One region of the Bradyrhizobium sp. JR3.5 genome, then DNA from elsewhere that is predicted to be linked to it. Evidence: predicted binding sites of a transcription regulator. Region 1 holds the regulator's gene; each other region holds the start of a gene.
What was found. The regulator PhoB, encoded in region 1, activates phosphate uptake and scavenging genes when phosphate is short. The targets are predictions, from matches to a motif close to TGTCATNNANCTGTCAT.
Positions count from the first base shown of each region.

Region 2: a site for PhoB is predicted at 4,204-4,220, ahead of ACVWW1_RS03320 (UDP-2,3-diacylglucosamine diphosphatase). Genes of this name have one in related genera too.
Region 3: a site for PhoB is predicted at 3,061-3,077, ahead of phnC (phosphonate ABC transporter ATP-binding protein). Genes of this name have one in related genera too.
Region 4: a site for PhoB is predicted at 1,930-1,946, ahead of ACVWW1_RS07560 (phospholipase C). Genes of this name have one in related genera too.

Region 1 is NZ_JBSRYV010000002.1:3,727,077-3,734,849, reverse strand. It holds gene ACVWW1_RS34690 (GcrA family cell cycle regulator) at 2-514, shown strand; gene phoB (phosphate regulon transcriptional regulator PhoB) at 663-1,373, opposite strand; gene phoU (phosphate signaling complex protein PhoU) at 1,504-2,220, opposite strand; gene pstB (phosphate ABC transporter ATP-binding protein PstB) at 2,232-3,053, opposite strand; gene pstA (phosphate ABC transporter permease PstA) at 3,050-3,895, opposite strand; gene pstC (phosphate ABC transporter permease subunit PstC) at 3,900-4,889, opposite strand; partial or broken gene pstS (phosphate ABC transporter substrate-binding protein PstS) at 5,121-6,133, opposite strand; gene ACVWW1_RS34655 (ATP-binding protein) at 6,270-7,583, opposite strand; gene ACVWW1_RS34650 (UPF0104 family protein) at 7,668-7,773, opposite strand, start outside.
Region 2 is NZ_JBSRYV010000001.1:679,274-687,046, forward strand. It holds partial or broken gene ACVWW1_RS03290 (xanthine dehydrogenase family protein molybdopterin-binding subunit) at 1-516, shown strand, start outside; gene ACVWW1_RS03295 (c-type cytochrome) at 621-1,067, shown strand; gene ACVWW1_RS03300 (CHRD domain-containing protein) at 1,173-1,595, opposite strand; gene ACVWW1_RS03305 (c-type cytochrome) at 1,762-2,691, shown strand; gene ACVWW1_RS03310 (Lrp/AsnC ligand binding domain-containing protein) at 2,703-2,948, opposite strand; gene thiD (bifunctional hydroxymethylpyrimidine kinase/phosphomethylpyrimidine kinase) at 3,142-3,939, shown strand; gene ACVWW1_RS03320 (UDP-2,3-diacylglucosamine diphosphatase) at 4,244-5,056, shown strand; gene ACVWW1_RS03325 (glycosyltransferase family 4 protein) at 5,053-6,138, shown strand; gene ACVWW1_RS03330 (threonine/serine dehydratase) at 6,181-7,170, shown strand; partial or broken gene ACVWW1_RS03335 (caspase family protein) at 7,245-7,773, opposite strand, start outside.
Region 3 is NZ_JBSRYV010000002.1:606,110-613,882, reverse strand. It holds gene hemC (hydroxymethylbilane synthase) at 1-438, shown strand, start outside; gene ACVWW1_RS19500 (DUF1045 domain-containing protein) at 448-1,137, opposite strand; gene ACVWW1_RS19495 (alpha-D-ribose 1-methylphosphonate 5-triphosphate diphosphatase) at 1,158-2,330, opposite strand; gene ACVWW1_RS19490 (transferase hexapeptide repeat family protein) at 2,345-2,992, opposite strand; gene phnC (phosphonate ABC transporter ATP-binding protein) at 3,203-4,018, shown strand; gene phnD (phosphonate ABC transporter substrate-binding protein) at 4,094-5,023, shown strand; gene phnE (phosphonate ABC transporter, permease protein PhnE) at 5,105-5,989, shown strand; gene phnE (phosphonate ABC transporter, permease protein PhnE) at 5,986-6,834, shown strand; gene phnF (phosphonate metabolism transcriptional regulator PhnF) at 7,012-7,737, opposite strand.
Region 4 is NZ_JBSRYV010000001.1:1,498,120-1,505,892, reverse strand. It holds gene ACVWW1_RS07565 (cytochrome-c peroxidase) at 1-181, opposite strand, end outside; gene ACVWW1_RS07560 (phospholipase C) at 218-1,915, opposite strand; gene ACVWW1_RS07555 (alpha/beta fold hydrolase) at 2,202-3,113, opposite strand; partial or broken gene hydA (dihydropyrimidinase) at 3,143-4,556, opposite strand; partial or broken gene ACVWW1_RS07545 (aspartate/glutamate racemase family protein) at 4,556-5,321, opposite strand; gene ACVWW1_RS07540 (GntR family transcriptional regulator) at 5,318-6,076, opposite strand; gene ACVWW1_RS07535 (maleate cis-trans isomerase family protein) at 6,145-6,921, opposite strand; gene ACVWW1_RS07530 (MFS transporter) at 6,975-7,773, opposite strand, start outside.

The DNA of each region.
Region 1 (7,773 bases):
GATGACTGTATTGACATGGTCCGACGATCGCGTCGAGCAGCTGAAGAAGCTCTGGGAATCCGGCCTCTCGGCCAGCCAGATCGCGGCGGAACTTGGCAATGTGACGCGAAACGCCGTGATCGGCAAAGTGCATCGGCTCGGCCTCTCCGGCCGCGCCAAGGCCCCCTCCACGGCCGCGCCGCGGCAGCGCAAGGCCCGCCCCGCCCAGCACATGATGCGGGTGGCGCGCCCGGTCTCGCGCGGCAACACCGCGCTTGCGCACGCCTTCGAGGTCGAGATGGAGCCCGATCCGATCTCCTTCGACAACGTGGTGCCGATGAGCCAGCGGCTGTCGCTGCTCCAGCTCAACGAGGCCACCTGCCACTGGCCGGTCGGCGATCCCTCGAGCCCGGAATTCTTCTTCTGCGGCGGCAAGGCGCTCGCCGGCCTGCCCTATTGCGCGCATCACTCGCGCGTTGCCTACCAGCCCGCCAACGATCGCCGCCGGCCGTCGGCGAAGCCACAGATCAAGTAGCACTCGGGAAACTGCCTGGACTGCAAAAACAAATCCCCGCGAAAGCGGGGATTTTTTTGTGTGATCGTCGCGCGGAAGTATCCACCAGCGTCGTCCCGGCGAAAGCCGGGACAACGCCGTGTTGTGGCTTGAGGTTGCCGTGCAAGCCTTACGGCTGCGGCTCGGCCTTGGCAAACCGGTCGTCGAGCGCATAACCGGCGCCGCGCACGGTGCGGATCGGATCCTGCTCGCGGCCCGGATTGAGCAGCTTGCGCAGGCGGCCGATATGCACGTCGACGGTACGCTCATCGATATAGATGTCGCGGCCCCAGACGCTGTCGAGCAGCTGTTCGCGGCTGAACACGCGGCCGGGATGTTCGAGGAAGAATTCGAGCAGCCGATACTCGGTCGGACCGAGATCGATCGGACGTCCCGAGCGCGCCACGCGGCGCTTCTCGCGATCGAGCTCGATGTCGCCATAGGTCAGCACGGTCGCAAGCCGCTCCGGGCTCGCGCGGCGCAGCAGGCCCTTCACCCGTGCCAGCAGTTCCGGCACCGAGAACGGCTTGACGATGTAGTCGTCGGCGCCGGTCGCAAGCCCGCGCACGCGCTCGCTCTCCTCGCCGCGCGCGGTCAGCATGATGATCGGAAGCTGCTTGGTCTCGGGACGCGCCCGCAGGCGGCGGCACAGCTCGATGCCGGACAGGCCCGGCAGCATCCAGTCCAGTACCACGAGGTCGGGAACGCGCTCCTTCAGGCGGGTGTCGGCATCGTCGCCGCGCCCGACCGTTTCGACATCGTAGCCTTCCGCATCGAGGTTGTAGCGCAACAGTGTCGTCAGCGCTTCCTCGTCTTCGACTACCAGAATGCGTGCGCTCATCGGCTTAAATTCTCTCTCTGTGGTGATCCGTTGCCCAGACGCAAACCGAAACGCTTACTTTCCTGGGCATAATCCCCGCGGAAACGACTTGTCGTGAAGACAATCCGGCTCCGCGCTCGCGGATCATGTCCTAGGTACCCGGCACAGTGGTGGCAAAGTTGGTCATGTCGCCCTTCGGGCGCTTGTCGGTGATCTGCTGTCCCTCGATCATGTAGAACACGGTCTCGGCGATATTGGTGGCGTGATCGCCGATCCGCTCGATGTTCTTGGCGCAGAACATCAGATGGATGCAGAACGAGATGTTGCGCGGATCCTCCATCATGTAGGTCAGCAGCTCGCGGAACAGCGAGGTGCAGATCGCATCGACCTCCTCGTCGCCCTTCCAGACGTTCATCGCCGCCGGCAGGTCGTGCGCGGCATAGGCGTCGAGCACCGACTTGACCTGAGACAGCACGAGGTCGGTCATGTGCTCCAGGCCGCGGATCAGCTTCAGCGGCTGGAAATCGCTTTCCAGCGCCGCGACGCGCTTGCCCATGTTCTTGGCGAGGTCGCCGATCCGTTCGAGGTCGGTGGCCACGCGCATCGCGCTGACGATTTCGCGCAGGTCGATCGCCATCGGCTGGCGGCGGGCGATCGTCAGCACCGCGCGCTCTTCGATGACGCGCTGCAGATTGTCGATCTCGATGTCGGCGGCGACCACGCGCTTGCCGAGCGCGACGTCGCGACGGATCAGCGCGTCGACCGACTCGGTGATCATCCGCTCGACGAGGCCGCCCATCTCGGCGACCAGGCGGGTCAACTCCTGCAGGTCGCTGTCGAATGCCTTGGCGGTATGTTCAGAAGCCATCTTGTATCTCCTCAGCCGAACCGGCCGGTGATGTAATCCTGAGTCCGTCGATCGCTCGGCGAGGTGAAGATCTTGTTGGTGTCGTCGAACTCGATCAGCTCGCCGAGATACATGAAGGCGGTCTTGTCGGAGACGCGCGCCGCCTGCTGCATGTTGTGGGTGACGATCGCGATCGTGTAGTCCTCGGAGAGCTCCTGGATCAGCTCCTCGACCTTGGCGGTCGAGATCGGATCGAGCGCCGAGCACGGCTCGTCGAACAGGATCACCTCGGGCCGCACCGCCACGGTGCGCGCGATGCACAAGCGCTGCTGCTGGCCGCCGGAAAGCGACAGGCCGGAAGCGTTCAGCTTGTCCTTGACCTCGTTCCACAGCGCGCCGCCGCGCAGCGCCTTCTCGACCCGGTCGTCCATCTCGGACTTCGAGATCTTCTCGTAGAGGCGGATGCCGAAGGCGATGTTCTCGTAGATCGTCATCGGGAACGGCGTCGGCTTCTGGAACACCATGCCGACCCGCGCGCGCAGCAGATTGAGGTCGAGCTTGGGATCGAGAATGTTGGTCTGGTCCAGCATCAGCTGACCGGTGGCGCGCTGGCCGGGATAGAGGTCGTACATCCGGTTGAAGATCCGCAGCAGGGTCGACTTGCCGCAGCCGGACGGTCCGATGAACGCGGTGACGCGGTTGGTACCCAGCGTCAGGTTGATGTTCTTCAGCGCGTGGTGCTCGCCGTAATAGAAGTTAAGGTTGCGCACCGTGACTTTCGGCGGCGCTTCCGGCAGCGGCGTATGCGGTGCAACGTGGCTCGGGTTACTGGTTGAAACGGAGAGCTCGGTCATTTTGCGGCCCTTTCGGCACCAAGGATACGCGCGCCGATATTCAGCGCGAGCACGGTGAATGTGATCAGCAGTGCGCCGCTCCACGCCAGCTCTTTCCAGTAGGCGTAGGGGCTCTGCACGAAGTTGTTGATGGTCACCGGCAGGTTGGCCATCGTCTTGGTCAAGTCCCAGCTGAAAAACTGGTTCGACAGCGCGGTGAACAGCAGCGGCGCGGTCTCGCCGGCGACACGGGCGGTCGCCAGCAGCACGCCGGTGATCAAGCCGCTACGCGCAGCACGATAAGCGATCCGCTTGATCACCAGCGAGCGCGGCAGGCCGAGCGCGGAAGCCGCCTCGCGCAGCGGATTGGGCACCAGCAGCAGCATGTCCTCGGTGGTGCGCAGCACGACCGGGATCACGATCACGGCGAGCGCGAGACTGCCTGCGATCGCCGAGAAGCCGCGCATCGGCACCACCACCGCGCCATAGATGAACAGGCCGATGATGATCGAGGGTGCGCTGAGCAGGATGTCGTTGATGAAGCGGATCACCGAGGTGAGCTTGTCGTGCTTGCCGTACTCGGCGAGGTAGGTGCCGGCGAACAGGCCGAGCGGCGCGCCGATGCCGACGCCGATCACCGTCATGATGACCGAGCCGACGATGGCGTTGAGCAGGCCGCCTTCGGTCGAGCCCGGTGGCGGCGTGTTCTGGGTGAACAGCTGCATGCTGAGGCCGGCAAGGCCGTTATAGACCAGCGTGAACAGGATCAGCGCCAGCCAGGTGACGCCGAACAGCGCCGCGCCGACACAGAGTGCGCGAATGACGATGTCGCTGCGGCGGCGGGATTTGTAGATCGGGTTCATGGCCCTATTTCCCCGCTTTCGTTTCAAGCCGCATCAGCATCAGCCGGGCGCCGGCGAGCACGAAGAAGGTCAGCACGAACAGCAAGAGGCCAAGCAGGATCAGGCCGGACTGGTGCAGGCCGTCGCTCTCGGCGAATTCCGAGGCGATCGCCGCCGAGATCGTGGTGCCCGGCGCGAAGATTGACGACGAGATGCGGAACGAGTTGCCGATGATGAAGGTCACCGCCATCGTCTCGCCGAGCGCGCGGCCGAGCGCCAGCATGATGCCGCCGATCACGCCGACCCGGGTGTAGGGGATCACGACGCTGCGGACGACTTCCCAGGTGGTGCAGCCCATGCCGTAGGCGGCCTCTTTCAGCACCGGCGGCACGGTCTTGAACACGTCGACCGAGATCGCGGTGATGAAGGGCAGCACCATGATCGCGAGGATCAGCGCGGCGTTGAACAGGCTGAGATAGGACGGCGGGCCTCCGAACACCGCACCCAGCACCGGAACGCCCTCGAAGATCCTGATCATGAAGGGCTGGAACGTGTTGGCCAGGAACGGGCCCAGCACGAAGAAGCCCCACATGCCGTAGATGATCGAGGGAATGCCGGCGAGCAGCTCGATCGCGATGCCGATCGGGCGGCGCAGCATTTGCGGGCAGAGCTCGGTGAGGAAGATGGCGATGCCGATGCCGACCGGAATGGCGATCAGCATCGCGATGACCGAGGTGATCAAGGTGCCGTAGATCGGGCCAAGCGCGCCGAGCACCGGCGGATCGGCCGAGGGCGCCCAGCGCTGCGTCCAGAGGAAGGCTAAGCCGTATTCCTTCATCGCCGGCCAGGCGCCGGCGATCAGCGACAGGATGATGCCGCCGAGGATCAACAGGACCGAGATCGCCGAGATACGGGTGATCCAATAGAAGGTGAGATCGCCGAGCTTGAAGGCGCTGAGGGCCTTGGCGCGATCGTAAGGTCCCGCGGCTTCCATCACATCGCTCTGAACAGCCATGTCTGCCACGCCAATCCCCTCATTACTATGTGAAAGCCACGCAAACCGCTACGCCCCGAAGCGATCTTCACTGACGCATTTTGGCCGGGCGTCGGTCCGGCTTGCGCCACCCGGGGCGCGAACCGCGGCCCCCGCCCCGCGTTTCTTGCCGCGGTGATGGAGCCCGGATCTTGGTCGCTTGACCTGCGCCGCCCTTGGGAGGCGGCACAGGCGTTGTTCAAAGCGTCGGACTTAGCTCTTGATGTCCGAGGACCAGGTCTTCTCGATCAGCTTGACGACCGAGTCCGGCATCGGGATGTAGTCGAGCTCTTCGGCCGCCTTGCCACCCTTCTCGAAGGCGTACTTGAAGAACTTGAGCGCTTCCTGCGAGGCCGCCTTGTCGGTCGAGTCCTTGTGCATCAGGATGAAGGTCGCCGCGGTGATCGGCCAGGAGGCTTCGCCCGGCTGGTCGGTCAGGATCACGTAGTAGCCGGGAGCCTTGGACCAATCAGCGTTCGACGCAGCAGCCTGGAAGGCGGCGATCGTCGGCTGCACGGTCTTGCCGGCCTTGTTGACCAGCGGCGGTGTAGGTCAGTTTGTTCTGCTTGGCATAGGCGTATTCGACATAGCCGATCGCGTTCTTGGTCTGGCCGATGTTGCCGGCAACGCCCTCGTTGCCTTTGGCGCCGACGCCGACCGGCCACTCGACCGCGGTGCCGGAACCGACCTTGGACTTCCAGTCGGCGTTCGACTTGGAGAGGTAGTCGGTGAAGTTGAAGGTGGTGCCCGAACCGTCCGAACGGCGCACGACGGTGATCGCGTCGGCCGGCAGGGTCAGCTTCGGATTGAGCTTGGCGATCGCCGCGTCATTCCACTTGGTGATCTTGCCGAGATAGATGTCGCCGAGCACTTCGCCGGAGAGCACGAGATCGCCCGGCTTGACACCTTCCAGGTTCACGACCGGAACGATCGCGCCCATCACCATCGGCCACTGGACGAGGCCGTCCTTCTCGAGCTGCTCGGCCTTGAGCGGCGCGTCGGTCGCGCCGAAGGTCACGGTCTTGGCCTGGATCTGCTTGATGACCGGCGCCGGAACCGATCGACTGATAGTTCAGGCCATTGCCGGTGTCCTTCTTGTAGGCGTCAGCCCACTTCGAATAGATCGGGAACGGGAACGTTGCGCCGGCGCCGGTAATATCGGCAGCGAAGGCCGACGTCGAAGCGGCGACCAAGCCGGCAGCGACGATAGCTTTGATGAAATTCATGGGGTGGTCTCCATCTTGTGAGCGAAGCGCCAATTGCGCCCGATCGCGCCCACGCCGGTCCATCTAGGAGCGGTCGATGCTGCTTTTACGAAGGTTGGATGACAGTTGGATGACAGTACTAGGCGACTGAAAACGCTTAGCTTTGGGTCGGCAACGGGGTCTTCGGCCGGGGAAAACAGGCGGTAAAGGTCGCGCCATTGTTCGGCACGCTCTCGATCAGAAGACGCCCGCGATGACGGTTAAGAATATGTTTCACCAGCGATAATCCGAGGCCGGTTCCGCCCTGGTTACGGCTGTCGCCGACGTCCACCCGGTAGAACCGCTCGGTCAGCCGCGGCAGGTGCTCCGGGGCGATGCCGGGGCCGAAATCCCGTACCATGACACGGATTTCGGGGCTCCCCTCGCCCGATGCGCCCGAAACGGCCTGATTGAGCGACACTATGACGCGGCCGCCCGAGGCGCCGTATTTGAGGGCGTTCTCGATCAGGTTTTCGAACAGGCGGAGCAGTTCCTCGCGGTCGCCCGCAATCGTGACCGGGGTCGGTGGCAGGTCGACGTCGATCTCGACCTGGCGCTCGCTGGCCAGCGCCTCGAGCCCGTCGGCCACCTGGCGGATGATCGGCACGATATCGATCGACGCCTCGGGCCGCACATGGGCCGACAGTTCGACCCGCGACAGCGACAGCAGGTCGTCGATCAGCCGGGCCATGCGGGTGGCCTGGGTGTGCATGATGCCGAGGAAGCGCTCGCGCGCCCGCGCGTCCTCGCGCGCCGGTCCCTGCAGCGTGTCGATGAAGCCGGACAAGGCTGCGAGCGGCGTGCGCAGCTCATGGCTGGCATTGGCGACGAAATCGGCGCGCATCTCCTCGACCCGGCGCAGCGGCGTCAGATCGTGGAAGGTCATCAGCATGCATTTCTCGGTGCCGCCGAACTGGGTCGGCACCGGCACCGGCGTGATCACCAATTCCATCCAGCGATCGACCGGAACGTGGTCGGAGTAGGTGGCGCGGCGCGGCTCGGTGGTCGCGATCGCCTCGCGCAACGCAGTGATAATCTCCGGCGAACGCAGGGCAAATTGCGCCAGCTCGTTCTTGCGCAGGGCCGGCGCCAGCTGGGCCGCGGCGGTGTTGAGATGGATGACGCGGCCGGCACGGTCGAGCAGCACGGCCGGGTCCGGCATGCCGGCGACGACGGCGCTGACGGCGGTCGCCTCGACCGGATTGCCGTGGCGGACATCCTCGCGCGAGGTGCCGGCATCATGCAGCCGCCATGGCACCAGCGCCGCGGCCGCGATGCAGACGAACACCGCGCAGGCGCGCACCAGCGACAACTCGCCGAGCGCGACCACCACGCTCAATGCCAGCGCTGCGGCAAGCAGGATCAGCGCGGAATGGCGCAGCCGATCGGGCCAGGGCGAGAAAATCGAATGCGGCGTATCGTCAATGGCCATTGCGGCGGCTTTCTTCCCGTCGGTTCATGTCTCGCCCAGGCGCGGTCAGATCGACCGTCCCTCGGGAGGCATCGGGCCGCGTCATCAGACCCCGGAATCACCGCGCTTGCGGACCAGAACCGCCTCATGATGCGGCTCAGCGTGGGGACCCGAATCAGTCTGCGGCAGCCGCTTGAGTCGGGCGCCGACG
Region 2 (7,773 bases), on a different contig from region 1:
AAGATGAATTCGAGCGCGACCTTCGCCAGCGCCGACGGCACCTATCCGAACGGCACGCATCTCGCCGAGGTCGAGATCGATCCCGCCACCGGCATCATCAAGATCGTCAGCTACGTCATCGTCGACGATTTCGGCGTCACGCTCAATCCGCTGATGCTCGCGGGCCAGGTTCATGGCGGCGCGATGCAGGGCATCGGGCAGGCGCTGATGGAGCAGGCGGTCTACAGCCCGACCGACGGGCAGCTCGTTACCGGCACCTTCATGGACTATGCGATGCCGCGCGCCGCTGACGGGCCGTCCTTCGTGTTCGAGACCCACAACGTTCCCTGCACGACCAATCCGATGGGCGTGAAGGGGGCCGGCGAGGCCGGCGCGATCGGCTCGTGCCCGGCGGTCGTCAACGCGATCGTCGAGGGACTGCACCGCGAATACGGGATCGACCACATCGACATGCCGGCCACGCCGGAGCGGGTCTGGATCGCGATCCGCGAGGCGCAGCGCCGCCATAATCTCTGATAAATTGTCGCAGGCGGAATGAAGACTCCGCCTGCGGTGTTTGCAAACCAGGCCGGCCGCGTACCTGCGGACCCGGGACAGAGCAGGATTGAGGGGTTTTGCCGATGAAGCGGATTGTCGTCGTTGCAGCGATGCTTGCGTTGAGTGCGGGGGCGGTGGTGGCCGACCAGAATCAGGTCAAGCAGACCCAGGCCCAGATGAAGGAAACCGGCAAGAACGCCGGTGCACTCGGCGCCATCATCAAGGGCGAGAAGCCCTACGAGCAGGCAACGGTCGACGCCGCGCTGGCGAAGTTCGAGGACACCGCCAAGAAGCTGCCGACGCTGTTCCCTGAAAGCAGCAAGGGCCTCAAGACGGAAGGTGATTACTCCGCTGGGCCGAAGATCTGGGAAGACAAGACCGGCTTCGAGCAGCACATCGCGAGCTTTGCCAAGTCCGTCGCTGACGCCAAGGGCAAGATCAAGGATGTCGACACGTTGAAGGCCGAGCTGACGGTGATCGGCAAGCAGTGCGGCGGCTGCCACGAGACCTATCGCCTCAAGAAGGGCTGATCGCCATTCGGTCGATCAAAGGGCGGATGCCGTGAAGCATCCGCCCTTTTTTGTGCCGGCCGTTTCTTGTTGACGTGACTTTGTGCGATCTACTTGGTGAACTGATTACTTCGTGACCTGGCCGCGGATCTCGCCGCCCGGGTTGGCCGCGGTGTGGACGTTGACATAGTACTTGCCGGCGAGGAGATCGGCGGCCTGCGCGTCGGTCAACGTTGCGCTGCCCTCGACCGGGCTCGACGTCGCGTTCGGGATGGCCACCGCGACACCGGAATTCTTGCCGGCTTCGGCGGGGCCGTGGAAATGCGCGGCGGTGGCCGGACCCGACAGGCCGGAATAGGTCAGCTTCCAGCTGAGCTTCTTGGTGGCTGCGTCGTAGTCGATGTCGGCAGTGCCGGTGCCGGCGCTGGTGGTCGCAGGCACTTCGGACTTGCCGTCCAGCTTGGCGTGCAGCTTTTCGGCAAAGGCCGGGCCGGCGAGCACGATTGCGGCGCCGAGTGTCAGCGTAGCGAGCAAGGTCTTGTTTGGCATGGTTCTCTCCCCTTTGACGTCACACGATGGTTGCAAATCTTCAAACCGCGGCTCTTTGGATTTATTCCCAAAATGATCGTGAGTGCGGCAAATTTGATGCGAGCTTGTGCGACCGGTTGCCATCATACTGGCTGATTAACTGACGCGACCAATGGCGGATCGGTGAATGTTGCGACGAATTCTCCTCCTGGCCGCTTTGGCCGGCTTGATCGGCTTCGGTGTGTTCTGGTGGCTGACAATCCCCGCGACCGTTGCCGCGAGCGCACTGCCCGCCTACCAGCCCAATCTGGCCAACGGGCTCACAACGTTCAATGTGGGAGGATGTTCCTCCTGCCATGCGGTGCCGAAGCAGGAAGATCGCACTAGGCTCGGCGGCGGCCTCGCGATACCGTCGCCGTTCGGTACCTTCTATGCGCCGAACATCTCGCCCGACCCGAACGACGGCATCGGCCGCTGGAGCGAGGCTGATTTCGTCACCGCGGTCATGAAGGGCACGTCGCCCTCGGGGACGCATTATTTTCCGGCGTTTCCCTACACATCCTATCAGCACGCCAGGCTCAATGACGTGCGCGACCTGTTTGCCTATCTGAAGACCTTGCCGCCGATCGCCGGCAAGGTGCGCGACCACGATGTGCCGTTTCCCTTCAACATCAGGCGCAATGTCGGTGTCTGGAAATTCCTGTTCATGGACGGCAAGCCGTTCGTCGCGGATGCGAGCCGCTCGGCGCATTGGTATCGCGGCGCCTATCTCGTCAACAGCTTCGGCCATTGCGCCGAGTGTCACAGCCCGCGCAATTTCCTCGGCGGCATCATCACCTCGCAGCGCTTCGCCGGTGGCCCGAATCCGGAAGGCGAAGGCTGGGTGCCCAACATCACGCCGCGGGGGATCGCCGACTGGAGCGCGAAGGACCTCGCCTATTTCCTCGAGAGCGGACAGACGCCGGACGGCGACAGTGCCGGCGGATCGATGGTGCGCGTGATCCGCAACACCTCGCAACTCTCGCCGAGCGATCGCGACGCGATCGCCGAATACATCAAGTCGCTGCCGCCGGTCGAGGGGCCGCCGAAGCCGGTGAAGCCCGAGAAGAAGTCCTAGCGGGGGGCGTCCTACTTCGCGCCGAACGCCTTGAAGGTGATGATGGTGAGGGTGTCCTGGATGCCCGGGATCACCTGAACCTTCTCGTTGATGAAATGGCCGATGTCGGTGTCGTGGTCGACGTAGAACTTGACCAGCAGATCGTAATTGCCCGCGGTCGAATAGATCTCGGAGGCAATCTCGGCTTCCGCCAGCGCGTTGGCGACGGTGTAGGACTGGCCGAGCTTGCATTTGATCTGGACGAAGAAAGGAACCATCAAAGTCGTCTCCGGGGATTTGGCCGACTATAGGCCAAAAACGGGCGGCCAAAGCAAGAGGTGAAGGCAAGGGGGCAACAAGGCCAACTCGCGGTAGAGTCAGGCGAACTTGCTGCCAATGGGCGGCCGGGCTAGGACAGGCCATGATCTTGTTCGTCATGGTCTCATTCGTCGCAACCGCCGGTCCCGCAACATGACGCCGGTCGCGCTCACCATTGCCGGCTCGGATTCCTCGGGCGGGGCGGGCATCCAGGCCGACCTCAAGAGCTTCGCCGCGCTCGGGGTCTATGGCGCCTCCGCCATCACGGCGCTGACGGCGCAGAACACCACGGGGGTCAGCGGCATCCATCCGGTGCCCGCGGCGTTCGTCACGGCCCAGATCGATGCGGTGTTCTCCGACCTCGACGTCGGCGCGGTGAAGATCGGCATGGTGGCGCAGGCTGAGACGATCGTGGCGATTGCCGACGGGCTGAAGCGCTGGGCGCCGCGCCATGTCGTGCTCGATCCGGTGATGGTCGCAACGTCGGGCGATCGGCTGCTGGCGGCTGAGGCGGTCGATGCGCTGAAGACCATGCTGTTTCCGCTGGCCTCGCTGATCACGCCGAACCTGCCGGAAGCGGCGGCGCTGCTGAACGAGCCGGTCGCTTCAAACGAGGAGGACGTCGCGCGACAGGGCCGGCAATTGCTGGCGATGGGATGTCGCGCGGTGCTGGTCAAGGGCGGCCACGGGCACGGCGCCGAGAGCATCGACTATCTGATCGACGGCGCGCGCAGCATCGCGCTCGCGGCGCCGCGCATTGCGACCGCGAACACGCACGGCACCGGCTGCTCGCTGTCATCGGCGATCGCCGCCGGACTGGCGAAGGGTGAAGGCATGGAGACCGCCGTGCGCAACGCCAAGGCCTGGATCTCTGATGCGATCGCCGCCGCCGATCGCTTCGCTGTCGGACGCGGCCACGGGCCGGTGCACCACTTCCACAAATATTACTGACGCTCGCATAGCCCGAATGAAGCGCAGCAAAATCCGGGGCCGCGCTCTCGGCGGAAGCACCTTCCAGGATTGCGCTTCGCTCCATCCGGGCAACGTGTTCATCGCTGCGCGTTGTTCCGCCGCGATATGCAGGCAACACAACGCCTGTTCCGCACAGCTGCGTCCACCCATGTCGCCAGATTGTCGCACGCCGCTGTTATCCGCACTGGAGGGGCGTGCTGCTGATTCTCGTTAACTGTTAGTGAGGCCTTGGGTCGCGGGGATCGTCATCGCCTTGTCACAGGAATCTGTTAGGTGCACAGGCATGGGAAGTGACTCCTTGAGTGAAGAAAGCCCAGAGCGGCGCTTTCGCACTTTGTTTATCTCCGATGTTCATCTCGGAGCCCGCGGTTCGCAAGCCGACCGCCTGCTGGACTTCCTCCGCTCCCACGATGCCGACACGATCTACCTCGTTGGTGATATCGTCGACGGCTGGGCGCTGAAGTCGAACTGGTACTGGCCGCAGACCCACAATGATTTCGTGCAGAAGATGCTGCGCAAGGCGCGCAAGGGCGCCAAGGTGATCTACGTCCCGGGCAACCACGACGAGTTCCTGCGCAAATATTACGGCACGCATTTCGGCGGCATCGACGTGGTGGAGAACACCGTTCACACCGGCGCCGACGGCAAGCGCTACCTCGTGATCCACGGCGACATCTTCGATCTCGTGGTGCAGAACGCGCGCTGGCTCGCCCATCTCGGCGACAAGGCCTACGACTTCGCGATCCAGATGAATCGCTTCGTCAACTTCTTCCGCAAGATGTTCGGCGTGCCGTACTGGTCGCTGTCGCAATGGGCCAAGCTGAAGGTCAAGAAGGCGGTGAACTATATCGGCGCGTTCGAGGCGACGCTGGCCGGCGAGGCGCGGCGTCACGGCTGCGACGGCGTGATCTGCGGCCACATCCATTACGCGACGATTCATGACGAGCACGGCATCCGCTACATGAATTGCGGCGACTGGGTCGAGAGCTGCACGGCGCTCGCCGAGCATGAGGACGGCAATTTCGAGATCATCACCTGGACCGACCCGGTGCGCCGGATCGCGCCAGTTCCGCGAGTGACGGCACGCGCTGCATGACGCATATCCTGGTCGCGACCGATGCGTGGCATCCCCAGGTCAACGGGGTTGTCCGCACGCTGACCATGATGGCACAGGCGGCGAAATCGCTCGGCGTGGAGGTGAGCTTCCTGACGCCGGACGAGTTCCGCACCTTCGCGATGCCGAGCTATCGCGATCTCCGGCTGGCGCTGCCGTACCAGGCCAAGGTCGCCAGCCTGATCGAGGCGGCCAGGCCCGACAGCATCCATATCGCGACGGAAGGCCCGATCGGGCTGTCGGTCCGCCGCTATTGCCGTAGGCGCGGCCTGCCGTTCACGACGAGCTTCCACACCCGCTTCCCCGAATACGTCTCGGCACGGACGCCTGTCCCGGAAGCCTGGGTGTGGCGGGCACTGCGCTGGTTCCACAGGCCGAGCCGGGCGGTGATGGCCGCGACCCCGGCGCTGGCCGCCGAACTCCGCCAGCGCGGCTTCCGCAACGTGGTGCTGTGGTCGCGCGGCGTCGAGACCGCGCTGTTCCACCCGCGCGATGTCGATCTCTGCCTGCCGCAGCCGGTCTATCTCAGCGTCGGCCGGGTGGCGGTGGAGAAGAACCTCGAAGCATTCCTTGATCTCGATCTGCCCGGCACCAAGGTGGTGGTTGGCGACGGCCCGGCGCGGGCGGCGCTGGAGCGGAAATATCCGGAAGCCCTCTTCCTCGGCGCCCGCCATGGGGAAGAATTGGCCGAAATCTATGCCGCGGCTGATGTGTTCGTTTTCCCCAGCCGCACCGATACGTTCGGTTTGGTGCTGCTTGAAGCGCTGGCCAGCGGCCTGCCGGTTGCCGCTTTTCCGGTCACCGGTCCCCGCGACGTGATCGGCGCGGCGCCGGTCGGCGTGCTCGACGAGGATCTGCGCCACGCCTGCCTGGAGGCGCTCAGCATCCCGCGGCAGGCCTGCGTCGATTTCGCCGCGCTCCACACCTGGCAGGCGTCGGCCCGGGTGTTCATCGACCGCTGCATGAACGTCCGCCCCGCGGCGCCCGACGGCGAGGCGCTCGAATTCGGCGCCGAAGAGCATCATTTTGCGGCTTTGCCGGCGCCTCAGCCAAACTCACGCTAAAGCGTCTTGCCGGGCTGCCCGCCGCCGCGATACAAATCGTGGATGACGGACATCACTCTCAATCCACCCGTCGCTGCTGCGGACATCGATGCCGCCGCAAGGGTGGTCGCGCCGTTCGCGGTGCGCACGCCGCTCCTGACTTTCCCCGTTCTCAACGAACGCGTCGGCACCCAGGTCTTCCTCAAGCCCGAGATGCTGCAACGGACCGGATCGTTCAAGTTCCGCGGCGCCTTCAACAAGCTCGCCTCGATACCGCAGGACAAGCGGAGCGGGGGCGTCGTCGCGTTCTCCTCGGGCAACCACGCCCAAGGCGTTGCCGCGGCGGCAAAGATCCTCAACATGCAGGCGACCATCGTGATGCCTGCGGACTCGCCGATCACCAAGCGCGAGCGGACCAAGTCCTATGGCGCCGAGGTCGTGCTGTATGATCGCGATCGTGACGACCGCGAGGCGATCGCCAATGGCATCGCCAGCAAGCGCGGCGCGACGTTGGTGCGTCCCTATGACGATCCCTTCGTGATCGCGGGCCAGGGCACCGCCGGCCGCGAGATCGCCGAGGACATGGCCGCGCTCGGGCTTGTGCCCGACATCGTGGTGGCGCCGGCTTCCGGCGGCGGCCTGATCGCGGGCGTTGCTACCGCCGTGAAGGCGAAATATCCGCAGGCCCAGGTGATCGTCGCCGAGCCCGCGGGCTATGACGACCACGCTTTGTCGCTCAAGGTCGGCCATCGCGAGGCGCATCCGGTCGCGGCGCGCACCATCTGCGATGCGCTGATGGCGATGATGCCGGGCGAGCTCACCTTCGCCATCAACAGCAAGCTGCTGGCAAACGGCGTCAGCGTCTCCGACGATGAGGTCGGTGCCGCCGTCGCTTTCGCCTATCGCGAGCTGAAGCTCGTGGTCGAGCCCGGCGGTGCGGTCGGGCTCGCGGCGCTGCTCGCGGGACGGATCGACGCCAAGGGCAAGAACGTCGTCATCGTGCTCTCGGGCGGCAATGTCGATGCCGACCTGTTTGCGAAGCTCGTCGCCTGAGACCCGCATCTTGAAACGAAACGGGGGCAGGGCGGTGCTCGCTCTGCCCCAGTTTCGTTGTGGAGCGCGGCTGATCAGTGCCTGAAGCCGCCACGGTGGCTGCCGCCCATTCCGCCGAGATGTGAGCCGGACGGACTTGGGTGGAACGCTGTATGGCTACCACCCGATCCCGTCCGGTTGACTTGCATGCTCTGCCGCTCGGCGCGGAAGTGCGGCCCGCTGTTATCTTTCATGATCCGGTTCGATGTGGTGTTGCCGGCATTGGCGCCAGGAAGGCTCGCGACCTTGCCCTTGCCGATTGAGCTTGGCATGCCGACCGGCTTCGCTCCAGGCGCGGGCATGGTCACGATCTTGCCGACGGCACCCTGTGCGCCGGCATTGATCGGCCGGAAGGCTGGACGACTGGAAAGCCGCGTGAACTGCATCAGCGGAATTGCTTTCGGCTGCACCTGCAGCTTCAACGCCGACTGCGCGTAGGGGCTGTTGCCGAAATTGTCGTGGAAGGTCTTGTAGGCGAACGGCGTGTTGGCGAGCACCGCCTTGTGCCAGGCCGCGACCTGCAACCAGTTCGTCAGCAGGAAGCGAATGCGGTCGCAGAGCGGA
Region 3 (7,773 bases), 3.1 Mb from region 1:
GCGCTGGTGATGGCGCGTTCCGGCCTCGAGCGCATCGGCATGACCGCGCGGATCGCGCATGACTTCTCCGTCGACGAGATGCTTCCGGCGGTCGGTCAGGGCATCGTCGCGGTCGAATGCGTCGAGACCGACTGGGCGACGCGGGCGCGGCTTGCCGGGATCGACAACGCGCAGTCGCGGCTTGCCGCCGAGGCCGAGCGCGAGGTGCTGTGGGTGCTCAACGGCCATTGCAATTCGCCGATCGCCGGCCACGCCACGCTCGCCGGAAACGAGCTGACGCTGCGCGCCTCGGTGCTCGACGAGGCCGGTGCCGGCTTCATCGAGGTGACGCGGCGCGGACCGGCGGACCGGCCGCGCGAACTCGGTCGCGCCGTCGGGATGGAGCTGCTCGCGAAGGGTGCCGCCGAGATCATCGCCCGCACCCGGGTGGACGAGTAGCGTCCGCCGCTACGCTCGCAACGGCCAGCTGCCGATGATGCGGAAGCGGGATGCGCTGTCGGCTTGCTTGAACAGCGCGATGCGGTCGATTGCGAGCGTCGCAAGGTCGATCGCCGCGAACCGCTCGCGCAGCCGCGCCACGATCGGGCCCCGCCGCTCCTCGCTCAATCGTCCCGTCAGGGTCATGTGGAAGCGGAATTCCTCCATGACATAAGGATAGCCCCAGCGATCGAGATAGTCGCGCTGCCGCGCAGTGAGCCGGTCGGGTCTGCGCCGCGCGCGATCTTGCGGCGTCAGCGGCGGACGGAAGGTGTCGAATTCGGTGACGCAATCGGCGGCAAGCTGTTGAAGATCATCCGAGCGGCTCGCCGGGATCACGGCAATGAAGCCGCTGATGGCATCGACCACAGGCGCGATCACGGGAATGTGCCGTGCGCGCCCGGCGAAGGCAGCGCAGGCGTCGACAAGCTCGGACTCGTTCGCGCCATCGGCGAGCGCGGTCGGCGCCTTCAGTGTGGCGTGAAAGCCGTATTTGCGCGGATCCTCCGTTACCTCGCGCCAGTCCGGCGCGACGCCATCGGGAAACGGCAGGTCGTCGCCCGACACGGCGTCGTAGCCGAGCAGCGTCGAGCCGAAGCGGTGCAGGGCGCTGTCGGGCGACGGCGCATAATAGATCGCGTAGCGCGGAGTGTTGGCCATGGCAGCAGAATAGGTCCTGACTATGCTGCCGCAACCGTTTTGCGCGGGGCGAGCGAGTGAACGAGGCAGCTCGCATCAGCCAGATGCACCAACCGTCCGGCTGATATTACGGCGACGATGCGCGGCCGCTGCGGCACCTTGTCGTCGACGACGATGATGTCGGCGCGGCGGCCCGCGGCAATCACGCCGCGATCGGCAAGCCCGGCCGCGCGTGCCGGCGCCGACGAGATCAGGTCCCAGGCCTTGGTGAGCGGCAGGATGCCATCGGCGGCGAGGCGGAACGCGGCGAGCAGTTGCGCCGGATAATAGTAGTCCGACGCCAGCACCGAGCAGAGGCCCTGTGCGATCATGTCGGATGCCTTGGTCCAGCCGGTGTGGCTGCCGCCGCGCACCACATTGGGCGCCCCGAACACGATGAAGTCGCCCGCGGCCGCGGCATCGCGCGCGGTGTCTTCATTGACGGGGAATTCGGCGATCGTGGCGCCGAGCGCGCGAAACTCCTGGCGCATCGCGGGGGTGTTGTCGTCATGCGAGAGCATCCGAATGTTCGCCGCGCGTGCTGCGGCCGCCAGTCGCGCGATCGAGGCGGGCACCACGGGACGGCGCGCCACGATCCGATCGAGCATGTCGTTGACGGCTTCGACGGAGAGTCCGGTGCGTTCGGCCAGCTGGTTGCGCTTCTTCGGCTTGACGTTGCTGTGGTCGTTGAAGGCGAACAGGTCGATGCGGCCTTCGGTGAGCCATTGAATGATCTCGGCTTCGGCTTCGAGATTGTGGGTCTCGTGACGCAGGTGGAAGCGCGTATCGGCGGCGAGCTGCGGCCGCAGCGCCTCGATCGCATCGAGCAGCTTGCGCGCGTTCTCCGCGCTGCGCAGGCCGGGCTCCCACGACCAGGTCGTGCCATGGAAGACGGTGGTGATGCCGTTGGCGATCGCTTGCCGGTCGCTGTCGATGAGCGCCACGTCGGTCGGGAAATCGACGCCGGGGCGCGGCATCATCTGCCGCTCGAACGCATCGCCGTGCAGATCGATGATGCCGGGCAGCACCAGCAGGCCGCCGGCATTGATGTGGAGCGCGGCGCGGCCCTGTTCGGCGTCGAGCGCGCCGATGTCGCGGCCTGAGGTCCGCAGCGAAGTCTCGACCAAGGCACCGTCAACCAGCGCGCGTCCGCCCTCGATGAAAATGTCCGTCACGATACGGTGCTCCGTTATTTATTCCGTGATTGGGATACGGCCTCGGCCTCGTACTTGTCGAGAAATTCCTCGACCGCGAGCTTGCGGAAGTCGGGCAGGACACGACGAAGTGTTTCGTGATCCCAGTCCCACCACGCGAGTGCTGTCAGGCGATCCGCTGCTGTCTCGGAGAAGCGCCGCTTGACCGGACGCGCCGGATTACCGGCAACGATGGTGTAGGCGGGCACATCCTTGGTCACGATCGCGCCTGCAGCGACGACAGCGCCGGTTCCGACGTTCCGGCCCGGCAGCAGGATCGCACCGTGACCGATCCAGACGTCATGGCCGATATGCACGTGATGCGCACGTCGCCAGTTGAAGAAGTCGGTGTCGTCGCTCTCGCCGGGAAAATAGGCGCTGGCGCGGTAGGTGAAATGCGCCTGGGTCGCGCGATGCATCGGGTGGTTGCCGGGATTGATGCGGGTCATCGCGGCGATCGAGCAGAACTTGCCGATCGAGGTGTAGGTGATCTGGCTGTCGTTCACGACGTAGGAATAGTCATCCATGCTGACTTCAAGCAGGATGGTGCGCGCGCCGACCTCGGTATATTTGCCGAGCTTGCTCTCGCGCACCGACGCAGTCGGGTCGATCGTCGGCACAACCGAGAGTGTTTTTCCGGCCATCAGGGCCTCCGCAAATCTTGTAAATCTTTGGCTTCCGGGGAGATGCGGGCTCGTCATCGGGATGCTTGATGACAACATCATGACGTTGCAATGACGTCAAACGAACGGCAGGGGAGGGGTGTGGACGATCGCCGCACTGCAATGTCACGTCACATAACTGTCAAGCACCGGGGATAGCGATGGCCCAACGCGACGCGGTTGGAGCATTGCATGCTGGTGGTGGAAGGTTTGACGTGCCGGTTCGGCACAAAGGCCGCAGTCGATAACGCATCCTTTTCGATCGCGCCGGGCAGCTTCGTCGGCGTGATCGGCCGCTCCGGTGCCGGCAAGTCGACATTGCTGCGGATGATCAACCGTCTCGCCGACCCGACCTCCGGCCGCATCCTGTTTGAAGGCACCGATGTCACCGCGCTGCGCGGCAAGGCGCTGCGGCAGTGGCGGGCGCGCTCGGCGATGATCTTCCAGCAATTCAACCTCGTCGGGCGTCTTGACGTGCTGACCAACGTGCTGATGGGCCGGCTTGCGCAGATCCCGTCCTGGCGTTCGCTGGCGCAGGTCTGGCCGGAGCAGGACAGGGCGCTTGCGCTGTCGGCGCTCGAGCAGTTCGACATCGCCCAGCTCGCGGCGCAGCGCGCCGACCAGCTCTCCGGCGGCCAGCAGCAGCGGGTCGCGATTGCCCGCGCGCTGGTGCAGGAGCCCGACATCATTCTTGCCGACGAGCCGATCGCCTCGCTCGATCCGCGCAACACCAAGATTGTGATGGATGCGCTGCTGCGCATCAACAAGCATTTCGGCATCACGGTGCTCTGCAACCTGCATTCCCTCGACCTGGCGCGAACCTATTGCGATCGCCTGATCGGCATGGCGGCGGGTCGCGTGGTGTTCGACGGCGCCCCCGCGGCGCTGACCGACCACATTGCCCGCGAGCTCTATGACCTCGAGGCCAATGACGTCATGGGCGCGGCACCGCTGCCCGTGCCCGATGGCGCAACTGCTCCGGCGCTCGGCACCGCAGCCGCGGCCTGAGCGGCGCATTTTCGAGAAACAGGGCAACCGGGCATTTCGCCCGGCCAACAGGCGTAACTACCAAAGAGGGGTAACATGATCACTCGTCGCATCATTCTGGCCGGCGCCGCTGCGCTGGCATTCGCAGGATCGGCTTCGGCCGAGGACTGGAAGACCAAGTATCCGGAGATCACCTTCGCGGTGATCCCCGCCGAGAACGGCTCCGGCGTTACCGAGCGCTACGGTCCGCTCACCGAATATCTGTCGAAGGAACTCGGCATCAAGGTGACCCTGCGCGTCGCCAACGACTACGCAGCCGTCATCGAGGGCCAGCGCGCCGGCAACATCCACATCGGTTACTACGGCCCGGCGTCGTTCGCCCGCGCCCGCCTCACCGGCGTCAAGACCGACGCGTTCGTGATCGACGTCAATGCCGACGGTTCGAAGGGCTATTATTCGGTGTTCTACGTGCTCGCCAAGAGCCCGTACCAGAAGGTCGAAGACCTCAAGGGCAAGAATATCGGCCTGGTCGATCCCAACTCGACCTCCGGCAACAACATGCCGCGTTTCAAGCTGAACCAGATGGGGATCGATCCGGAGACCTACTTCTCCAAGGTCGTCTTCACCGGCAGCCACGAGAACGCTGTGCTGGCGCTGGCGCAGGGCACCGTCGACGTCGCCGCCAACTGGTGGAATGCCGACGATGATTCCAACCTGACCCGCATGCTCGCCAAGAACATGGTGAAGTCGAGCGACGGCACGCCGCTGAAGAAGGAGGACTTCCGCATCATCGTGAAGTCCGACCTGATCATCAACTCGCCCTACGCCTATCTCGAGAGTCTTCCCGACGACATGAAGGCGAAGATCAAGCAGGCCTTCCTCGACATGCCGACGAAGGATCCGGAAGCCTTCAAGAAGCTGTCCGACGGCAAGAACCGTCCATGGCAGCCAGTCACCAACGCCGACTACGACAAGACCATCGAGCTGATCAAGTTCGTCGACGCTCTGCGCAAGAAAGGCTCCTGATCGCACGTCGCTGCTGAATTGGGCCGGGTTTCGACAACCCGGCCCTTTTCGTTCACCCCTCGAGCAGACTGGCCCGCATCGATGGCGACCGCCATTTCCATCCTTCCCGCGCAGCAATTGGCGACGCTGAACGATGCCTATCGCAAGGCGGTCGCGCGCAAGCGGCTGAAGGTAACGGTGGCGGCCGCGGTGTTCTGCGCGGCGCTTTTTATCGCGGCGCTCGGCGCCGAGGTGAATCTGCACACGTTCTTCACCTATTTCGGCAACTTCGTCAGCTATTTCGACCGCATCCTGACGCTGGATTCCGGTGCCCGGGTCTGGACCGATCCGGTGGAATGGTTCTGGGGTCTGAAGAAATGGCTCCGGCTGCTCGGTGAGACCCTCCTGATCAGCTATGTCGGCACCTTGACCGGTGCCGTGTTCGCCTTTGCGCTGAACTTCTTCGCCGCCCAGAACACCTCGCCGGGACCGTGGGTGCGCTTTACCGTCCGTCGCCTGCTCGAATTCGCCCGCACCGTGCCCGGCATCGTGTTCGCGCTGATCTTCGTGATCGCGTTCGGCCTCGGGCCGATGGCCGGCGTGCTGGCGATTGCGATCCACACCACCGGGGCGCTCGGCAAGCTGTTCGCCGAAATCGTCGAGAATGCCGACATGAAGCCGGTCGAGGGCATCCGCTCCACCGGCGCGAGCTGGCTGTCCTGCATGCGCTTTGCCATCCTGCCGCAGGTCTCGGCGGGCTACGCCAGCTATGCGCTGCTGCGCTTCGAGATCAATGTCCGCGAGGCGTCGGTGATGGGCTTCGTCGGCGCCGGCGGCATCGGGCAGGAGCTGGTAGTCGCGATCCGCAAGTTCTACTATTCCGACGTCAGCGCGATCCTCGTCACCATCATCGTCACCGTCTTCATCATCGACATCTCGACCGGCTGGCTGCGCGGCCGGCTGTTCGGCAAGGAAACCCGCCGATGAGCCAGCTGCCGAAGCCGGACACCGCGGAATTGCGCGGGAAATACCCCGGCGTGTTCGAACGTCCGGCGTCGGCACGGCTGGCGCTGCCGGCCGTGATCGTGGCGGCGCTCGCGATCTTCGCATACGGCCTGGTCGATCTCGACTTCTCGCCAGCGAAGCTGATCACGGGGATGAGCCAACTCGGCTGGATCACCATGATGATGATCCCGCCGAATCCCGGCGCGTCGTTCCCGCTCTACATGCAGGCGCTCGGCGAGACCCTGTCGATCGCGCTGCTCGGCACCACGCTTGCGGCCCTCTTTGCGCTGCCGGTCAGCCTCTTGGCGGCGCGCAACATCATCCCCTCGAACCTGATCCGCTTTCCGGTGCGCCGCTTCCTGGATTCGATCCGCGGCGTCGATACGTTGATCTGGGCGCTGGTCTGGATCAACGTCGTCGGCCTCGGCCCGTTTGCCGGTGTGCTGGCGATCATGGTCTCCGACTTCGGCGCGTTCGGAAAGCTGTTCTCCGAGGCGATCGAGGCGGCGGACCGCAAGCAGGTCGAGGGCATCCGCGCTTCCGGCGGCAACGCGCTGCATGAAATCCGCTTCGGGCTGCTGCCGCAGGTGCTGCCTGTGATCGCCGGGCAGGTGCTCTATTTCATCGAATCGAACACGCGTTCGGCCACCATCATCGGCATCGTCGGCGCCGGCGGCATCGGGCTGCAGCTCGCCGAGCAGATCCGGGTGCTGGAATGGCAGAAGGTGTCGTTCCTGATCCTGATGATCCTGATTGCGGTCGCCGCGATCGATTTCATCTCGAGCAAGCTGCGCTTTGCCATCATCGGCCAAAGGGCGGTGGTGTAGGACGTCACCTCGCCCCGCGCTTGCGGGGAGAGGTCGGATTGCGCTCGGCGATGCGAAGCATCGTCCGGTGCAATCCGGGTGAGGGGTTTGTCCCCGTACTCACATCTGTCGGATTCGCGGAGGCAGCCCCTCGCCCCAACCCTCTCCCCGCAAGAGCGGGGCGAGGGAGTAGAGAGATCAGCTATTCTCGACGAGAAACTCCACGCGCTCGGCGGCGAAGCGCGAGCGCTTGGTCACCAGCGGGCGGTCCAGCATATCGACATCGGTCGCGTCGACCACCAGCACCGGCCGGCCCAGCGGCAGATCGAGCCGTGCGGCGTCGGTCGCATCGGCAATCGCCGCGGTGATCCGGGTCGAGGCGCGGTGGTAATCCTTCACGCCGTAATGCCCGAGCAGCTTCGTCATCGACCGGACGTCGGCGAACACGCTGCCTGCATCGGGAAAGCGCTCGGCCGACAGCCAGGTGGTGGAAACGCAGATCGGCGTCCGGTCGGCGAGACGCACCGCTTCGATCCGGATCAGCGGCGCGCCAATCTTCAAGCCCAGCTCGCGCGCGATGCCGCGATTGGCAACATCGCTGCCTGCATCGATCAGCTGGCCGCGCGGCTCGTGGCCGCCGGCGCCGACGATCTCCGAGAATCGCGTGCGTGAGCGCAGCGGGTAGGCAAGGCGCTGGGCTTCGACATAGGTGCCGCTGCCGCGCTCGGCGCGCACCAGGCCGCGCTCCGCCAGTGCGGCGAGCGCCCGCCGCACGGTGTGGCGGTTGACCCGGTAAGTCTCGGCGATCTCCATCTCGCCGGGCAGCTTTTCGCCCGCGGCAAAGCGGCCGTCGGCGATGCCGCGCTCGATGCCGTCAGCGACCTGCCGCCACAAGGCGACGCCGGAACTTTCCTGCATGCTCATGGCGCGGTGATACCAGAAATCTTCGGTTTGTCACGA
Region 4 (7,773 bases), on a different contig from region 1:
ACGAGGACAGCGACGCGTCGAAGAATATCTTCTGGCCGAGCTGCGCCATGCCGGACAACGGGGCGACGGGCGGACGCCTGAGCTGCACCGGGCTCGGATTTGTCCCCGGAAGTCCTTGGGTCTCGACTGCCGCAACGGCGCCGGCCATGCAGAGCAGGCCGGCGCCGAGAAGCCACAACATGCGGCCGTTCATATGACGTCCAGTGATCCCAGAGCGTTAGTGATGGTGATGATCATCAGACGGGCTGACGATGACCGTGCCGGCCGTCGGATCGAGGAACAGCTTGTTCTCCTGATCGTCGCGGTCGTGATCATGGCCATGATCGAAGTCGAACATGTCCGTGATCGATTCGACGCTGTCGTCGAACGCGCCGCCGCCGAGACGCTGGCCGTGCAGCCAGTTGTCTTCGATGAAGCGCACGACGGACGCCTGCGAGATGCGCGTGTGGCTGACGAAGTTCTTCTTGGCGTAAGGTGAGATCAGCAGGAACGGGATCCGCGTGCCGGGACCGCAGCGGCCGTTCACCGGCTGACCGTTCAGGCCCTTGGGCTGCGTCTGCTTGCCGATACCACGGCCGCACTGGCCGGGACCGTTGACCTGGTCGGCGGTCGGATCATACGAGGCGCTGATCGGCGCAATGTACTGGTGGTCATACCAGCCGTCGGAGTCGTCATAGGTGATGATGACCGCGGTCTCGCGCCACTCCTTCTGCTTCTGCAGGAAGTTGATCAGCTCGACATTGCCCACCTGCTCGTCGAGCGGATCGGAGTTGCCGGGATGACCGTCCTGATAGGCCGGCATCTTGATGTAGGAGACGGCGGGGAAGTTGCCGGCCTTCACCGAGGCGTAGAAGTCCTCGAGATCGTAGGCGTGATTGGCCGGATCGAGCGTCTTGCTGCCGGGCACATAAGTGTGGCCGATCGCGTCGACCGAGCTCGGCCGCGCATGGGTCGGGTTGGCGGTCGACTTGTAGTACTGGAACCAGGCATGGTGCGGGATGTAGTCGACGATGCTGCCGTTGACGTTGCTCGAGAAGGTGCTGCGGGCGCAATTGGTGGTGCCGTTGCTGTTCTTGAGCGTCAGGTCGAAGCCGCCCATGAAGCTGCCCCAGCTGATGTGCTCGGCATTGAGGAGGTCGCCGATGTTCTTGCTGGTCATCAGGACCTGGCTGGTCGTGCTCGAGCAGGAGTCGTAGGCAGGGTCGGTATCACCGATCAACGTCAGGCCGCCCTGGCCGTCGGCGATCGACGATGACGTGCCGACGATGTTCTGCGCACCGTTGGTCTGGCCCGCAACCACCTCGAGTGCGCCGGGCGTCGACGGACCGAAGGTGTCGGTCCAGCTATTGTCGCTCATCGCGAAGTTCTGTGCGTAGTTCCAGAACGCGGTGACCGTGTTGCCGTCGAAATAACCCATCACCTGCCCGTTGGTGCCGAAGGCACCGACGCCGCCGGCGGTGCCGCGACCGGTGAATTTCGGAAACAGGTCTTCCTTGCCGTTGTCGACCGCCTGCTGCTCGGGCGTGTAGGCGTGATTCTGCGAGCGCGTGTTGGCCTGCGTGCGGTCGAGGCGGAACGGATTGGTCGCGCCCGTGCCGTTGGCCGGATTGGTGTTCGGGTTGTTGGTCAACAAATTGGCGTTGGCGAGGTTATTGACCTTCGGCGTATGCGGCTTCGCAACGAACGGAATCGAGCCGGTCGGATTGGCCGCATTCGGGTAGGTTGCGAAATAATGATCGAACGAGCGATTCTCGTTGAAGATGATGACGAGATGCTTGATCGGCGTTGCGGTGTGGATGTCGTTCGGATGACGATGATCGTGATCTCTATCATCGTCGTGAGCCGCGGCGCTGCACACAACTGCAGCAGCAGCGACCAGACAGACTCCGACCGTTGAAAGGAATTTCGCCTTCACTTCTTGCCCCATTTTTTAAGGATTTATGACGTCGACATGCGGCACATTAGCCAGCGCGCGTAACAGCTCTGTGTCGGTTTTGCGATTGACGTGTCATCGCGACGTGATCGTCACGCGTTCGATCTCACGCGGCGGTTGCGGCGCGCGCGAACGGATATTGCATCGATGTCATCGAATCGATCGCGAACTCAATGACGCCGGCACGCGCGTCGTGATGTGACCTACATCCGCGCGTACCACGTGTTCATGCACGCACGGTCCGAGACGATTCCTGTAGTCGCACAATTCAACGTGACGTATCTGGCCGAGCCAACTCGTCCTTCATCCCCGTGATCGAAGCACTCACCGCTCTCGGATCGCGCTGCTGCCAGCGGCCGCTTTCGACCTGCGCCAGGAACTCGCCGACGATCCGGTTGTATTCGTCGGGCTCCTCGATGTTGATGGCGTGGCCGCAGTTCGGCATGACGGCGAGCGCGGCCGACGGAATGCTCTGCTTCATCAGAATGCCCGGCAGCAGGCACGGCCAGTCCTCGTCACCGGTGATGATCAGCGTCGGCACCGTGATGCGCTTCATTTCGTCGACCAGCGTGTAGAGCGAGGGTCGCTCCTTCTGCACACCCTGCTGAGTGTTGGCCGATCCCACCGCCGAGTGCTCGGCCAGCATGGTCTTGAACTCGGCGTGGCCGCGCGGGTCCTTGTTCTCGTATTGCACGCGCGTCGGCCCGTAGGCGTAGCGCTCGGCGAAGGCCGGCATGCCGTCGTTGCGGATCATGCCCGCGATCACGTCGGCCTCGGCGCGAAACGTCTCGCGCTTGTCGAGCTCGGCGCCATAGCCGCAGCCGCCGATGCACAGCGACAGCGCCCGCGCCGGATGACGCAATCCGAAATGCAAGGTCGCAAAGCCACCCATCGAGAGGCCGATGATATGCGCCCTCGGCGCGCCGATGTGATCGAGCACGGCAAGAATATCGTCGGCTGCGCGTGCCTGCGAATAGGACGCGACCTGCTCGGGCACATCAGACGGCGGAAAGCCGCGCGCATTATAGGCAATGGTCCGGAAACGCTTGCCGAAATGCCGCATCTGCGGCTCGTAGCTGCGCAGGTCGCCGGCGAATTCATGGACCAGGATCACCGGATGGCCGGATCCGGTCTCCTCGAAATAGAGCCGCACGCCGTCGTCGGTTGTCGCGTAGGGCATGGTGGTCTCCTGCCTTCTTGCTTTGGGTGTTAGGAAATGGTTGCCCCCGCCTGGGGTTTGGCGCGCGGCAAATATGTGCCGTGCTCCTTGCTGCCGACCAGGGTGCCGTCGTCGACGACCACCTTGCCGCGCACCATGGTCAACACCGGCCAGCCGGTGACCTCGAGCCCTTCATAGGGCGTGTAGTCGGAGCCGTCATGGATCAGCTCGTGGCGGATCGTCACCTTGCGCTTGGGGTCCCACAGCGCGATGTCGGCATCGGAGCCGACCGCGATCGTGCCCTTGCGCGGATAGAGGCCGTAGATCTTGGCGTGATTGGTGGCGCTGAAGGCGACGAAGCTGTTGAGGTCGATGCGCCCCTTCACCACGCCCTCGGAGAACAGGATCGGCAGCCGCGTCGCCACCCCCGGGATGCCGTTCGGCACCCAGCGGAAGCTGGTACGCCCCTTGGGCGCGAGCTTTCCTTGCGGGTCGTCGTAGCGGAACGGACAATGGTCCGACGAGAACACCGAGAACACTTTCTGCTGCAAGCCTTCCCAGCACGCCTGCTGGCTGGCGACATCGCGCGGTGGCGGCGAGCAGACGTACTTTGCGCCTTCCATGTTGAGCTGGTCGAGATCCTTCTCGGTCAGGACAAGGTATTGCGGACAGGTTTCGCCCATCACCCGCAAGCCCCGCTGCTGCGCGCGCCGGATCTCGTCCATCGCCTCGCGGTTCGACACATGCACGATCATGATCGGCACGTCGACCAGCTCGGACAGCGAAATCGCGCGATGGGTGGCCTCGCGCTCGACCGGGATCGGCCGCGAGGTGGCGTGGAAGCGCGGCGCAATGTTGCCGGCGCGTTCCAGCCGGTCGGTCAGGAAGCGGATGGCGTCGAAGTTTTCCGCATGCACCATCAGCATCGCGCCGGTCTCGCGCGCGACCGACATGGTCTCGAGCAGCTCGCGATCCGACAGCGCCAGCCCCTCATAGGTCATGAAGACCTTGAGCGAGGTATAGCCGTCCTCGACCAGCGCCGGCAGCTCCTGGCCCAGCACGTGCTCGGTCGGATCGGTGACGATCAGATGGAAGGCGACGTCGACATGGCATTCGCCGTCCGCCAGCGAATGGTAGTGCTTGAGCGCCTCGCGCAGCGTCTGGCCCTTCTCCTGCAGGCAGAACGGCAGCACGGTGGTGTTGCCGCCGAACGCCGCCGAGCGGGTGCCGCTGGCAAAACCGTCCGCCATCACGATGCCGTCGCCCGACGGCTGGGCGAAGTGGACGTGGCTGTCGATGCCGCCCGGCAGCACGAGCCGGTCGGTGGCGTCGATGATCGTGGCCGCATCGCCGAGATCGCGGCCGAGCGCCGTGATCTTGCCGTCACGGATTCCGACATCGCAGGCAAAGGTGTCGGCAGCGGTGACGACGGTGCCGCCGCGGGATGATGGTGTCGAAGGACATCAGTCTGTCCCCTCTTTCGGTGAGCGATGTTCGATGATTGCAGCAAGCGGCTCCGCCAGTCCGAGCGTTGGTTTCGGATCAGGCCGCCGGAAGGTGCCGGCGACCGCCTTGCGCGGCTTGAGCACGGCAAGCGTCTCCGCCTGGCGCACAGCGGCCGCGACCGGATCGACCACGGGCACCGGAATACGGTCGCGGACCCTTGCGGCAAGGCCTGCGAGCGGCGCGCCCGACAGAATGACAACGTCGGCGCCGTCCTGTTCGACCGCCTGGTTGGCGAGCGCGACCAGCAGCTCTTCCTTCTCGGCCTGTACGCCGGAGATCGACTGGAAGCCACCGTCGAGCGTGCGGATGCCGGCGCAGCGTGAACTCAGCCCGTGCATGGCGACGCATTCCTCGTACCAGGGCGCCAGCGCGCCGGCGAAGGTCACAATGGAAAACCGCCGGCCGAGCATGCAGGCGGTGAGCATCGCAGCCTCGGCCCAATCCCACCACCGGAAACGCGAACAGCTCGCGCGCGCCGAACAGTCCGGGATCGCCGAACGCGGCGATGATGGCGGCATTGATGCCGCCGCCGGCCTCGGCCAGCATCTCCAGCGCGATCGCGCCGCCGATCTGGGCCTCGGCGCGGGTCGCGATATAAGGCACGCCGCGCGCGGCGGTCGCGGGCACGAGCTCGGTGCCGGCTGAAGCCACCTTGCTGCCGGCGGCATGGAGCAGATCCGTGACCGCCACTGTCGTGTTGGGATTGAGCAGCAGGATCTTCATGGCGCAACGTTCCTCGTCTTGCGGCCGCGCGGCTTTGCGGGAGTGTCCGGTACCGCGGCGTCATCCGCCTCGTCGTTCAGTGCCTTGCCATCCAGCGTCTCGGCGACGATCTCGCCGGTGCGGCGCACATGGTGGGCCAGCATCTGCCCGGCCCGCGCCGCATCGCGGCGCCTGAGCGCGGCCAGGATATCCTGGTGCTCGCGCACCGATTCATCCCAGCGCCCGAGCACCGAGAGCGCGAAGAAACGCGCCCGTTCGGCCCGCGCCAGCAGCGCCTCATGCGTCGCCTTCAGCACCGCGTTGCGGGCGAAGCCGACGATCGCCGAATGGATCTGCTGGTTCACTAGAAAATAGTCGCGCAGCTCGCCGCGGCCGTGGTGCCACTCGATCTTGTCCTGCAACGCGTCGAGCCGTTCGAAGTCGGCGTCCTCCATGCGCAGCGCGGCGAGTTCGGCGGCGCAGCGCTCGATGCCGCTGACCGCCTCGAACAATTCGGCCAGCTCGGCGCGGCGGAACGGCGCCACCACGGCGCTGTGGTTGAGCCGCAGCTCGACCAGGCCTTCGTTCGCCAATTGCTTCAGCGCTTCGCGCAACGGAGTCCGCGAAATGCCGAGCGCGTCGGAGAGGTCCGCCTCCCCCAGCGATTGCCCCGGCGCCAGCTCGCCGCGCACAATCATGGTGCGCAGCCGCGCCGCCGCCTGCTCGTGCAGTCCGACCCGCGGCACGCGCAGCCGGCGCCGCTGCAGCGCCGTCATCGCACGCTTGGATTCCTTGCTCCGTCTGCTCGTCTTGGCTTCAGTCTTGGCTTCAGTCTTGGCTTCGGTCACCGCACGCCTTTATCGTCATGATCGGGGATCGCGGTCGCTGCGCGCAGATCGGGGTTCGTGAACAGGCTGCCCCAGCCGTGCACGCGCGACGGATCGCAGCCCACAGCTGTGAGACACGCCCACAGCGTCACCGCGATCGAATCCAGCACCGGCACGCCAAAACCGCGCTCCAGCCGCTCGGCGGCGCCGGCGCCGCGCATGTTGGTGCAGAGCACGACGGCGACATCGCAGCCCTCGCGCACCACTTCCTCGATCAGGCCTGCGACCTCGACCTCGCTGACCTCGGCAAAGGAGAAATTGTCCTGCAGCGACAGATGCCGCTCGGCAAAACAATGCAGCCCGGCCGAATTCCAGTTGGCGATGATCTTGTCCTGCACATCCCTGCGATACGGCGTCACCAACCCGATGCGTTGGGCGCCGATCCGCCGCAGCAGGTCGCGATAGGCCAGCACCGTGGTGCAGGCCTTGATCCCGGTCGCCGCCGTGATCTGCTCGCACAGGCTCTCGTCGCGATCGAAGCCGAGCCAGCTTGCCGAGGTGCCGTTCCAGGCGATGACGTCGACCTTGGCATGGGCGAGCAATTCTGCCGCGCGCAGAATCTCGCTGGCGTCGAACTGGCGCAGCGCCTGCTCCGACAGCGCGATCTCCGTCACCTTGAAGCGCGAGAAATGCGCTGAGACGTCGTCGACGCCGGCCAGCATCGCGCAGGTGATCGGCTCGAGGGCGGTATTCGACGACGGCGTCAGCATGCCGAGCCGGACGGGAGGTGTCATTCGCTTGCCTCATCAACCGGCCGAACCCTTGGCAGGATTCGGCCGTCCTCGTTTCAGACCGGGAGCTTGCGGCTGTAATCGATCAGGGTCGAGCAGATCAACAGCGCAATGCCCGCGGCGGCAAAATACATCAGCGCGAGGAAGTAGGAGCCGGTGGCCTGCACGATGAAGCCGACGATCAGGGGCGTCGTGATGCCGGCGATGTTGCCGCCGAGATTCATGCAGCCGCCGAGGAAGCCGGACTTGCCGCGGCCCGCCAGCGCCGACGGGATCGCCCAGTACATGCCGCACCATCGCAGGAAGAACAGCGTCGTCGACAGCAGCACCACGACCACGACCGCGTTGGTGACATAGGCGACGAGGAAGATCGACACGGTCGCCATGATCGCCGCGATGCCGAACAGGGTGCGGAACACCGTGTTGGGCGCCCCGCCCCGCGCGCGCCAGCCATCGCCGATCCAGCCGCCGACCAGTTCGCCGACGAAGCCCGCGAAGAAGATGATGAAGGATGCGCCGCCGAGCGCCTTGATATCGAAGCCGTGCACCTTGAACAGGTAGGTCGGCATCCAGGTCAACAGCCCATAAAACGTGGTGTTGAAGAACATCCAGCCGAGGCACATGCACCAGACCGAGCGGAAGCGGAAATAGGCCATCCCGCTTGCGCCGGACGACGGCGGCGTCGCTGCATCCTCGATCGCATGCGCCTCCTCGAGATAGCGCGCCTCCGCCTCATTGACTGACGGATGCTCGCGCGGCGCGTTACGGATGTAGTACCAGGCCCACAGCCCGCACAGCATGGTGCCGATGCCCGCGACAACGAAGGCGACGCGCCAGGAGCTGAAGGCCGCCATC